Regions from separate parts of the Duganella sp. 3397 genome, predicted to be linked through region 1. Evidence: predicted binding sites of a transcription regulator. Region 1 holds the regulator's gene; the other holds the start of a gene.
What was found. The regulator FliA, encoded in region 1, starts transcription of late flagellar genes. The targets are predictions, from matches to a motif close to CTAAAGTTTNNNNNNNNNNNGCCGNTA.

Region 1 (4,420 bases):
TTAAAGAACCCGCCAGGCTTGCCGGCGGCGAACAGTACGCCCACCTCCACCACCCGCAGCGCGGAGACGGCAGTGCAGTCGTCCACCCCGGCCGCGACCGACAGCGTACGCTTGTCGCCGCAGGGCCAGGCCATGGCAGCGAGTGCCGCCAATGGCGCAGGCGCGGTGTTCGACAGCAAGAAAGTCGAACGCATCAAGCTGGCGATTGCCGATGGGCAGTTCCAGGTCAACTCGGAAAAAGTGGCGGATGGCTTGCTCGATACGGTCAAGGATCTGCTGCACTCAAGACAACGTTAGGATAGACAATGACCACGGTCACCCCGCTCGACAACCTGCGCGAAGAAGCGCACATCATGACCACCTTGCTGGACTTGCTGAAGCAGGAGCAACAGATGCTGGTATCGGCGGAGATCGAAGGCCTGGATGTAGTCACCAGCAAGAAAACCGCGTTGATCACGCAAATGACCTTGCTGTCGGCCCAGCGCCATCGCGCCCTGGGCAAGGCCGGTTTCCCGGCCGAAGAAGCGGGCATGGAGGCGTGGATTGCCGCCAGCGGCGATGCCAGCATCGCCCAGGCCTGGGCCGCCCTGCTCGAGACCACGCGCGAAGCCAAAGAGCTCAACCGTGTGAACGGCATGCTGATCAACAAGCAAATCAATAACACCCAGGGCGCGTTGGCGGCCCTGCGGCCTACGGCCGGCGGTCAGACTTACAGCGCGACCGGCATGTCGAATCCGATTCCACGCAGCCGCGGCTTCCTCGCCGGCTAATCGTTTTTACCCCGCACAGCAAAGCGGGTCGGACCCCGTACGGGGTCCGACCCCAAACGCCAACGCACACGTACAGGGTCACAGTTGCCGGGTTACTGCTGCGGCACCACCTCGGTCGGCAATTCGGTGACCGGATCGGGCAGGCCCGACAAAATCGTTACCGCCACCCGGCGGTTGCGGGCGCGGCCGATGGGGTCGTCGTTGGAGGCGACCGGCACGTTCGAGCCGAAGCCCACTGCCGTCAGGCGGGTCGGCGCCACGCCGTTTTCCACGAACAGGCGCACCACGCTGCTGGCGCGCACTGACGACAATTCCCAGTTCGACGGGAACTGCGCATTGCTGATCGGCAGGTCGTCGGTGTGGCCCTCCACTTGCACGTTGTGGGTATCGTTCTTGAGCAGCACGCCTACCGCGCTCAGCGCTTCCACCGACTCCGGCGTCAGGCGCGCGTCGGCCGGGTCGAACAGCACGCTGGCGTTGATTTCCACGCTCACACCGCGGCTGTTTTGCGTGACCCGCACTTTCCCTTCCTTGACCAGCGGCGCCAGCGTGGACAGTAAATCCTGCGCCAGCCTGGTCATCTCCTGCCGTTCCTGCTTGAGCATCTCGGCGCGGCGTTTCAGGGCGGGATTGGGGATCGGCAGATTGGGCACCTCGGTGTTGGTCACCGGCGCGGCGCCGGCGCCGCCGAAAGCGTCACCGAGGGCATCGGAAAACACCTTGTACTTGCCGATATTGACCGACGAGATGGCGTACATCACGACAAAAAACGCGAACAGCAAGGTGATGAAATCGGCATACGAGATCAGCCAGCGCTCGTGGTTTTCCACTTCCTCGTCGAATTTCTTGCGGGCGCGCCGGTAGTGCATATCAGTGCTCACGCATCAGGGTAGCGATGCGTTCTTCGATCACGCGCGAGTGGTCGCCAGTGGCAATGTCGTAAAACACGGCGGCGGCAATTTCCTGCTGGTGGACGTTCTGGTTGACGATGGCCTTGAGCTTGTTGGCAATCGGATAGAAGAACAGGTTGGCCAGGCCCACGCCGTAAATCGTCGAGACGAACGCGACCGCAATGCCGGCGCCCAGCTTGGTGGGGTCGGTCAGGTTTTCCATCACGTGGATCAGGCCCAGCACGGCGCCCAGGATGCCGATGGTAGGCGCGTAGCCGGCAGCGGACTCCCACACCCGCACGGCCAGGCGCTCCTCGGTTTCGTAGGCAGTGATTTCGGTGTCGAGCAGCTGGCGCAGCTTGTCGGGATTGATGCCGTCGACGATCAGGCGCAAGCCCTTGGTATTGAATTTGTCTTTCGACGCCAGCATGTGGCGCTCGAGCGAGAGCAGGCCGTCGCGGCGCGCGGCCAGGTTCCAGGCGCTGATGTCGCGCGCCAGGGCGGCGCGGGTATCGGGCGGCGGCGCAAACACCATGCGCAGCATTTTCATGCCACGCACAAAGGTGCGCAACTTCGATTGCAGCAGCACGGCGCCGAAGGTGCCCACCACCACGATGGCAAACGCGGCCGGCTGCACCAGTGACGACAGCTTGCCACCTTCCATGGTCTGGCCGATGGCGATGCCGATCAACGCAATGACGACACCGGCTATGCTGGCCCAGTCCATGCCTTCTCCCTCAGATTGGCCCGCAGGCGCGCCACGGCTTGCGTATGCAGTTGCGATACGCGCGATTCCGACACGCCCATGACGGCGCCGATTTCTTTCAAGTTGAGCTCCTCTTCATAATACAGCCCCATCAGGATCTTCTCGCGCTCGGGCAAGGCGTCGATGGCGTTGATCACGGCCTGGCGGAAGTCGGTGTCGAGCAGCGCGCGCAGCGGATCGGATTCTTCATCGGAACAGTAGCGGTCGAGGAAGCTGTCGTTGCCATCGTCGTCGTGAAAATCCTCGTAGTACACCAGCTGGTGGCCGCCGCCGTCGGACAGCATGTCCTGGTAGTCGGACAGCGACAGCTTGAGCGACTTGGCCACTTCCGACTCGGTCGGTGGATGGCCGAGCTTTTGCTGCAGCGTGCTCATGGCCGCTTCGATCTTGCGCATGTTCTGGCGCATCGAGCGCGGCAGCCAGTCGCTGGTGCGCAGCTCGTCGAGCATGGCGCCACGGATGCGCAGCACGGCATAGGTCTCGAACTGCGCGCCATGGGTTTCTTCGTAACGGTTGATGGCGTCGAGCAGCCCGATCATGCCGGCCTGGACCAGATCATCGACCTCTACGCTGGGCGGCAATTTTGCCTTCATGTGATGGGCAAGACGCTTGACCAACGGCATGTGCTGCGTCAGCAAGGTGTTCTTGTCCGCTTTCCCTTTGACCGTGTACATAGCCTATTATTTTACTTTCAAGCGCTAAAGTGATTGCCGCTCCCCGTCTGGAAAGTAGGCGAGCCAGCCAGCGCAAAGCGCCCCGCCAGTTGACGAAAGGCCACCGATGCACCGGCCAGCGGAAACGCATCCACCACCGCGCGCCCCAACCGCGCGGCGCGCTGCAGGTATTCATCGGCCGGCACCGAGCCCATCGAGACCAGGTTGACGGCCAGGTAACGGCTGGCAGCTTGTGCCATATTATCGTAAACCAACTTCGCTTCGGCCTCTGATGCGCCGGTGACAAGAATTCCGAATGGCCGGCGACCGAACTCCTGGTTCAATTGCTTGATCAAACTGTAGGCAGCCTTGATCGAACCGGCGTTGGCCGACACCTGCACCACGATCTCGGAACTGGCCATCACCGGTACGGGGAATGACTCGCCGTCGAATTCCCCATCGACGATCACCATGCCGGTCTGCTTGACCAGCACATCGAAGGCCTTGGCCAGGCGCCGGGTTTCGTCGGGACCGGTGCGCGGCATGCCGCGTGTCATCGACGCCACAGAAAAGCCTTGCGGCGCCTGGTGCAGCACCTGGTTCAGTGCGCATTCCTGGCGCGCCACGTTGAGCAGGCTGGCGCCGCCGTCGAGGCCGAGCCGGCTGGCCACGCCGCGCGCGCTGGCGCAGGCGTCCATCAGCAGCACGTCGTTGCCGGCCCGGGCCAGCGAGGCGCCCAGGTTGACCAGCATGGCGCCCTTGTCGTCTTGCGCGGTGGCGGACAGGAAGGTAACGATGCGGGGCTTGGGCCCCGCCAGCATGCGGCGCAGGCCTTCGGCCTGGTCGAAATCGAAATTAGCCAAGGTGGACCTCGCGCATCGCAGTATGTTGATTGCCCGACATCAGCAATGGCAGTTCATTGTCCAGGTACTGGGTGTTTACCACGTCGCGTTTCAACTTGAACGCGCGGTCGATCAGGTAGGCCGGGTCGGCCAGGTGCAGGTCTTCCGGCACGCGCTGGCCATTCGAGACGTAAAACAGGTTGAGCTTCTGGCGGATCACCACGTCGAGCACGTTGCCGATGGCGGCCGCTTCGTCGAGCTTGGTCATGATGCAGCCGGCCAGGCCGCTGCCCTGGTAGGCGCGCACCACTTCCGACAGGGTTTCCTGGGTGGCCGTGGCGTTCAGGCACAGCAGGCGCTTGACGTCGGCACCGGCGCCTTGCAGCATCGAAACCTGCTCGGTGACCATCTGGTCGCGCTGGCTCACGCCCACGGTATCGATCAGCACCGTGTGCTTGTTGCGCAATTCCTTGAGGGCGATGCGCAGGTCCGCTTCATC
Region 2 (4,420 bases), on a different contig from region 1:
ATATCGCCCCTGGCCCCAACCAGATTAGCCGCGAGGACGGCAAGCGCCGGGTGGTCATCAGCGCCAACGTGCGCGGGCGCGACATCGGCTCGTTCGTGGCCGAGGCGGAAACCGCGTTGCGCACCCAGGTCCAGGTGCCGGCCGGTTACTGGACGGCGTGGGGCGGCCAGTTCGAGCAGTTGCAGTCGGCATCGCAGCGCCTGCAACTGGTGGTGCCGCTGGCCCTGGCGCTGGTGCTGATCCTGCTGTTTGCCATGTTCGGCAGCCTGAAGGACGGCTTGCTGGTGTTTAGCGGCATTCCGTTCGCGCTCACCGGCGGCATCGCCGCGCTGGCGCTGCGCGGCATTCCGCTGTCGATTTCGGCGGCGGTGGGGTTTATCGCGCTGTCCGGCGTGGCGGTGCTCAACGGCCTGGTGCTGATCTCGTTCATCCGCAAGCTGTGTGAAGACGGCCTGACGGTGGAGCAGGCCATCCGCGCGGGTGCGCTGGGCCGGCTGCGGCCGGTGTTGATGACGGCGCTGGTGGCATCGCTCGGTTTCGTGCCGATGGCGCTGGCCACCGGCACCGGCGCCGAGGTGCAGCGCCCGCTGGCCACGGTGGTCATCGGCGGCATTTTGTCTTCCACCGCGTTGACCCTGCTGGTGTTGCCATTGTTGTATCGGCTGGTGCATGGCCGCAGGACGGCCTGAGTGAGCTGTGCGCCGCAGGGTACAATTCCGCGGCGCGCAGCGGGCGCGGTTAGTCGAAGAGATCACCAGATGCAGGAATTTGAAAAATGGCTGGCGCGGGTACTGTTATTGAATAGCGCGCTGGCGCTGGCCGTCAGCCTCGGCTTGCTCGGTCCGCAGCAGGCCGGCGGTGCGCTAGCAGTTGTGTTCGGCGTGGCCATGCTCGGTTTCCTGGCGGCCGTGCTGTCGCTCAGGCGCATGATCAGCGGTCTGATCGGCGGTATCTTCTATTACCTGCCCCAGGTGGGCAGTTATTTTCCCTACGACGGCAGCTGGCAGTTCAGCGTCAAGGCGGGCGTGAGCCTGGGCCTGGTGGCGCGGTTCGGCCATGGCGTGTTCGTCCTCAACGTGGTGGCGCTGGTCCTGCTGGCCGCCACGGCAACAGTACTGGTCTGGCGCCTGCGTCACCGTCCATTCTCTCAAGCGCCGTCCGCGCGCTGAAAACAACTGTCTCTAATACAAGTCATTGTCCGGTCACAACATTGATGCACAGTATGATTTCACAAAGTTACGATTGTGAAATACTGTTGTAGAAACGATGTTTTAATGCCATTAATCAAGGTTAATTTTGTGAAAGTAATGCAAGGTGGCCGATTTTGCATTTTTATTGCCCGCTAAATATTGTCTGAAAGTTGGTTGCTTCAACGAGACAGGGCGTCAAATAAATTCTTTTCAGCAAGTAAGTCAGCTATACTTTGCGTTACTTCGGACGTTCCGGGTAGCTGGTCAGCTCCCCATCGTTTGAAAAAAATACATTGTTTTCAAAGGCTTATATTTTTGAGTCGACAATGGATCAACCCGCAATCAGATATTTTTCCTAATGGGAATAAGTTTACTCAGCGGAAGATTCCTGCCGGTCGCCCTGTATCCATGCTGCCAGCTGGCTTTCCCCTTCGGGCACTTTACCCCGAATTCTTGTGGTGAATTAGATAAGAAATAGTTTTTGCATATTGCGCAATAAAAAAAGCTCGCACCGTTTGCTAAAGTTAACATTTTTGTTGACGTAAAGAACGATACGAGCGCTTTGTTGCGGCGGTACTCACGGCTTGGTTATAAATACATATTAATAAAACGGCATATTGCCACTGACGAAGGCCAACGACGACGGACAGGGCCGTTGTTAACTTTTGGACAGACATCGAATCAGCGCCTTCTTTTAGGAGATTTACACATGGGCTATTTCACCGGTTTAAGCACGCAAAACGTTGCGGCCATCACCACCACGCAGATCGCCGCGTTGGGCACTTCCAATTTCACGGATCTGACGTCGGATCAGATTGTGGCGTTGACCACGAACCAGGTGATGGCGCTGCGTTCGCAGCAAATAGCCGCCATCTCCACCGCTACCATCTCGCGCATGGCCACCGAGGACTTCGCCGCCCTCACTACAAGCGCCCTGAACGGCCTGACCACCGCGCAAGTGCGCGCGCTGTCGTCCGACCAGATCGTCGCGCTGACCACTAGCCAGGCCGGCGCGCTGACCACCGCGCAAGTTGCCGCCTTCGGTACCGAGGCCATCGTGGCCATGGAAACCGCTGATTTCGTCGCCCTCAAGACCGCCTCGATCGCCGCGTTGACCACCGCCCAGGTCAAAGCCCTGACCACTGACCAGATCGTCGCGCTGTCCACCGCCGCCGCCAACGCCTTGACCAGCCAGCAAGTGGCCGCCTTCACCACCGACGCCATCGTCGCGCTGGAAACGGCCGACCTGGCTGCGCTGAAAACCGCCTCGATCGCCGCGCTGACTTCCGCGCAAGTGGCCGCTCTGACCACCACCCAGGTGCAGGCGCTGTCCACCGCATCGCTGTCGGCACTGTCCACCGCCAACATCGCCAGCGGCCTGACTTCCGACCAGATCGTCGCGCTGAGCTCGAACCAGATCGCCGGCCTGACCACCGCGCAAGTGGCGGCACTGTCGACCAGCAACCTGGTGGCCATCGAAATAGCCGACCTGGCCGGCATCACCACCGCCGGTATCGCCGCTCTGAAATCGAATCAAATCGCCGCACTGACCACCAACCAGCTGGTAGCCCTGTCCACCGGCCAGATCGTGGCACTGACCACCGCTGGCGCTGCCGCGCTGACCACCGACCAGATCGTCGCGCTGACCACCACCCAGGCTGGCGTACTGACCAGCCAGCAAGTGGCCGGCCTGTCCACCGCCGCGATTGCCGCGCTGGAAACGTCTGATTTCGCCGCCCTGAAAACCGCCAGCCTGGCCGCGCTGACCACCAACCAGGTCCGTGCCCTGACGACCGATCAGGTGGTGGCCCTGACCACCGCCGGCGCCAACGCGCTGACCACTGCGCAAGTCGCTGCCCTGACCACCGACGCCATCGTCGCCATGGAAACGGCCGACCTGGCTGCGCTGAAAACCGCCGCGTTCGCCGGCCTGACCTCGACGCAAGTCGCCGCCCTGACCACCGGCCAGGTGCAAGCCCTGTCGACCGCGTCGCTGTCTGCCATCTCGACCGCCAATATCGCCAACGGCCTGACCTCCGACCAGGTCGTTGCGTTGAGCTCGAACCAGATCGCCGGCCTGACCTCTGCCCAGGTTGCTGCGCTGTCGACCAGCAACCTGGTCGCCATCGAAGTGGCCGACCTGGCTGGCATCACCACCGCCGGTATCGCTGCCCTGCGTACCGCACAAGTGGCCGCCCTGACCACCAACCAGCTGGCGGCACTGTCCACCAACCAGGTCGTGGCGCTGACCACCGCTGGCGCTGCCGCGCTGACCACCGACCAGATCGTCGCGCTGACCACCACCCAGGCTGGCGTACTGACCAGCCAGCAAGTGGCCGGCCTGTCCACCGCCGCGATTGCCGCGCTCGAAACGTCTGACTTCGCGGCGCTGAAAACCGCCAGCCTGGCCGCGCTGACCACCAACCAGGTCCGTGCCCTGACGACCGACCAGGTGGTGGCCCTGACCACCGCCGGCGCCAACGCGCTGACCACTGCGCAAGTCGCGGCCCTGACCACCGACGCCATCGTCGCCATGGAAACGGCCGACCTGGCTGCGCTGAAAACCGCCGCGTTTGCCGGCCTGACTTCGTCGCAAGTCGCTGCCCTGACCACCGGCCAGGTGCAAGCCCTGTCGACCGCATCGCTGTCGGCCATCTCGACCGCCAACATCGCCAACGGTTTGACCTCCGACCAGATCGTCGCGCTGTCGTCGAACCAGATCGCCGGCCTGACCACCGCGCAAGTTGGCGCGCTGTCGACCAGCAACCTGGTCGCCATCGAAGTGGCCGACCTGGCCGGTATTACCACCGCCGGTATCGCCGCCCTGAAAACGGCGCAAGTGGCCGCCCTGACCACCACCCAGCTGGTAGCACTGTCCACCGGCCAGATCGTCGCGCTGACCACCGCCGGTGCTGCCGCGCTGACCACCGACCAGATCGTCGCGCTGACCACCACCCAGGCTGGCGTACTGACCAGCCAGCAAGTGGCCGGCCTGTCCACCGCCGCGATTGCCGCGCTCGAAACGTCTGACTTCGCTGCGCTGAAAACCGCCAGCCTGGCCGCGCTGACCACCAACCAGGTGCGTGCCCTGACCACCGATCAGATCGTGGCGCTCTCCACCACCGCCGCCAACGCGCTGACCACCGCGCAAGTCGCTGCCCTGACCACCGACGCCATCGTCGCGCTGGAAACGGCTGACATGGCCGCGCTGAAAACCGCCGCGTTTGCCG

Region 2: J2X54_RS00240 (heme utilization protein) is a predicted target of FliA. The motif match lies at 1,709-1,735, and genes of this name have one in related genera.

The regions. Positions count from the first base shown of each region.
Region 1 is NZ_JAVDVB010000006.1:104,286-108,705, forward strand. Features, by position in the region: gene flgM (flagellar biosynthesis anti-sigma factor FlgM) at 1-297, shown strand, start outside; gene J2X54_RS20315 (flagellar protein FlgN) at 306-770, shown strand; gene motD (flagellar motor protein MotD) at 863-1,639, opposite strand; gene J2X54_RS20325 (flagellar motor protein) at 1,641-2,387, opposite strand; gene J2X54_RS20330 (RNA polymerase sigma factor FliA) at 2,369-3,100, opposite strand; gene J2X54_RS20335 (antiactivator of flagellar biosynthesis FleN protein) at 3,118-3,942, opposite strand; gene flhF (flagellar biosynthesis protein FlhF) at 3,935-4,420, opposite strand, start outside.
Region 2 is NZ_JAVDVB010000001.1:56,316-60,735, reverse strand. Features, by position in the region: gene J2X54_RS00250 (CusA/CzcA family heavy metal efflux RND transporter) at 1-689, shown strand, start outside; gene J2X54_RS00245 (hypothetical protein) at 759-1,169, shown strand; gene J2X54_RS00240 (heme utilization protein) at 1,900-4,420, shown strand, end outside.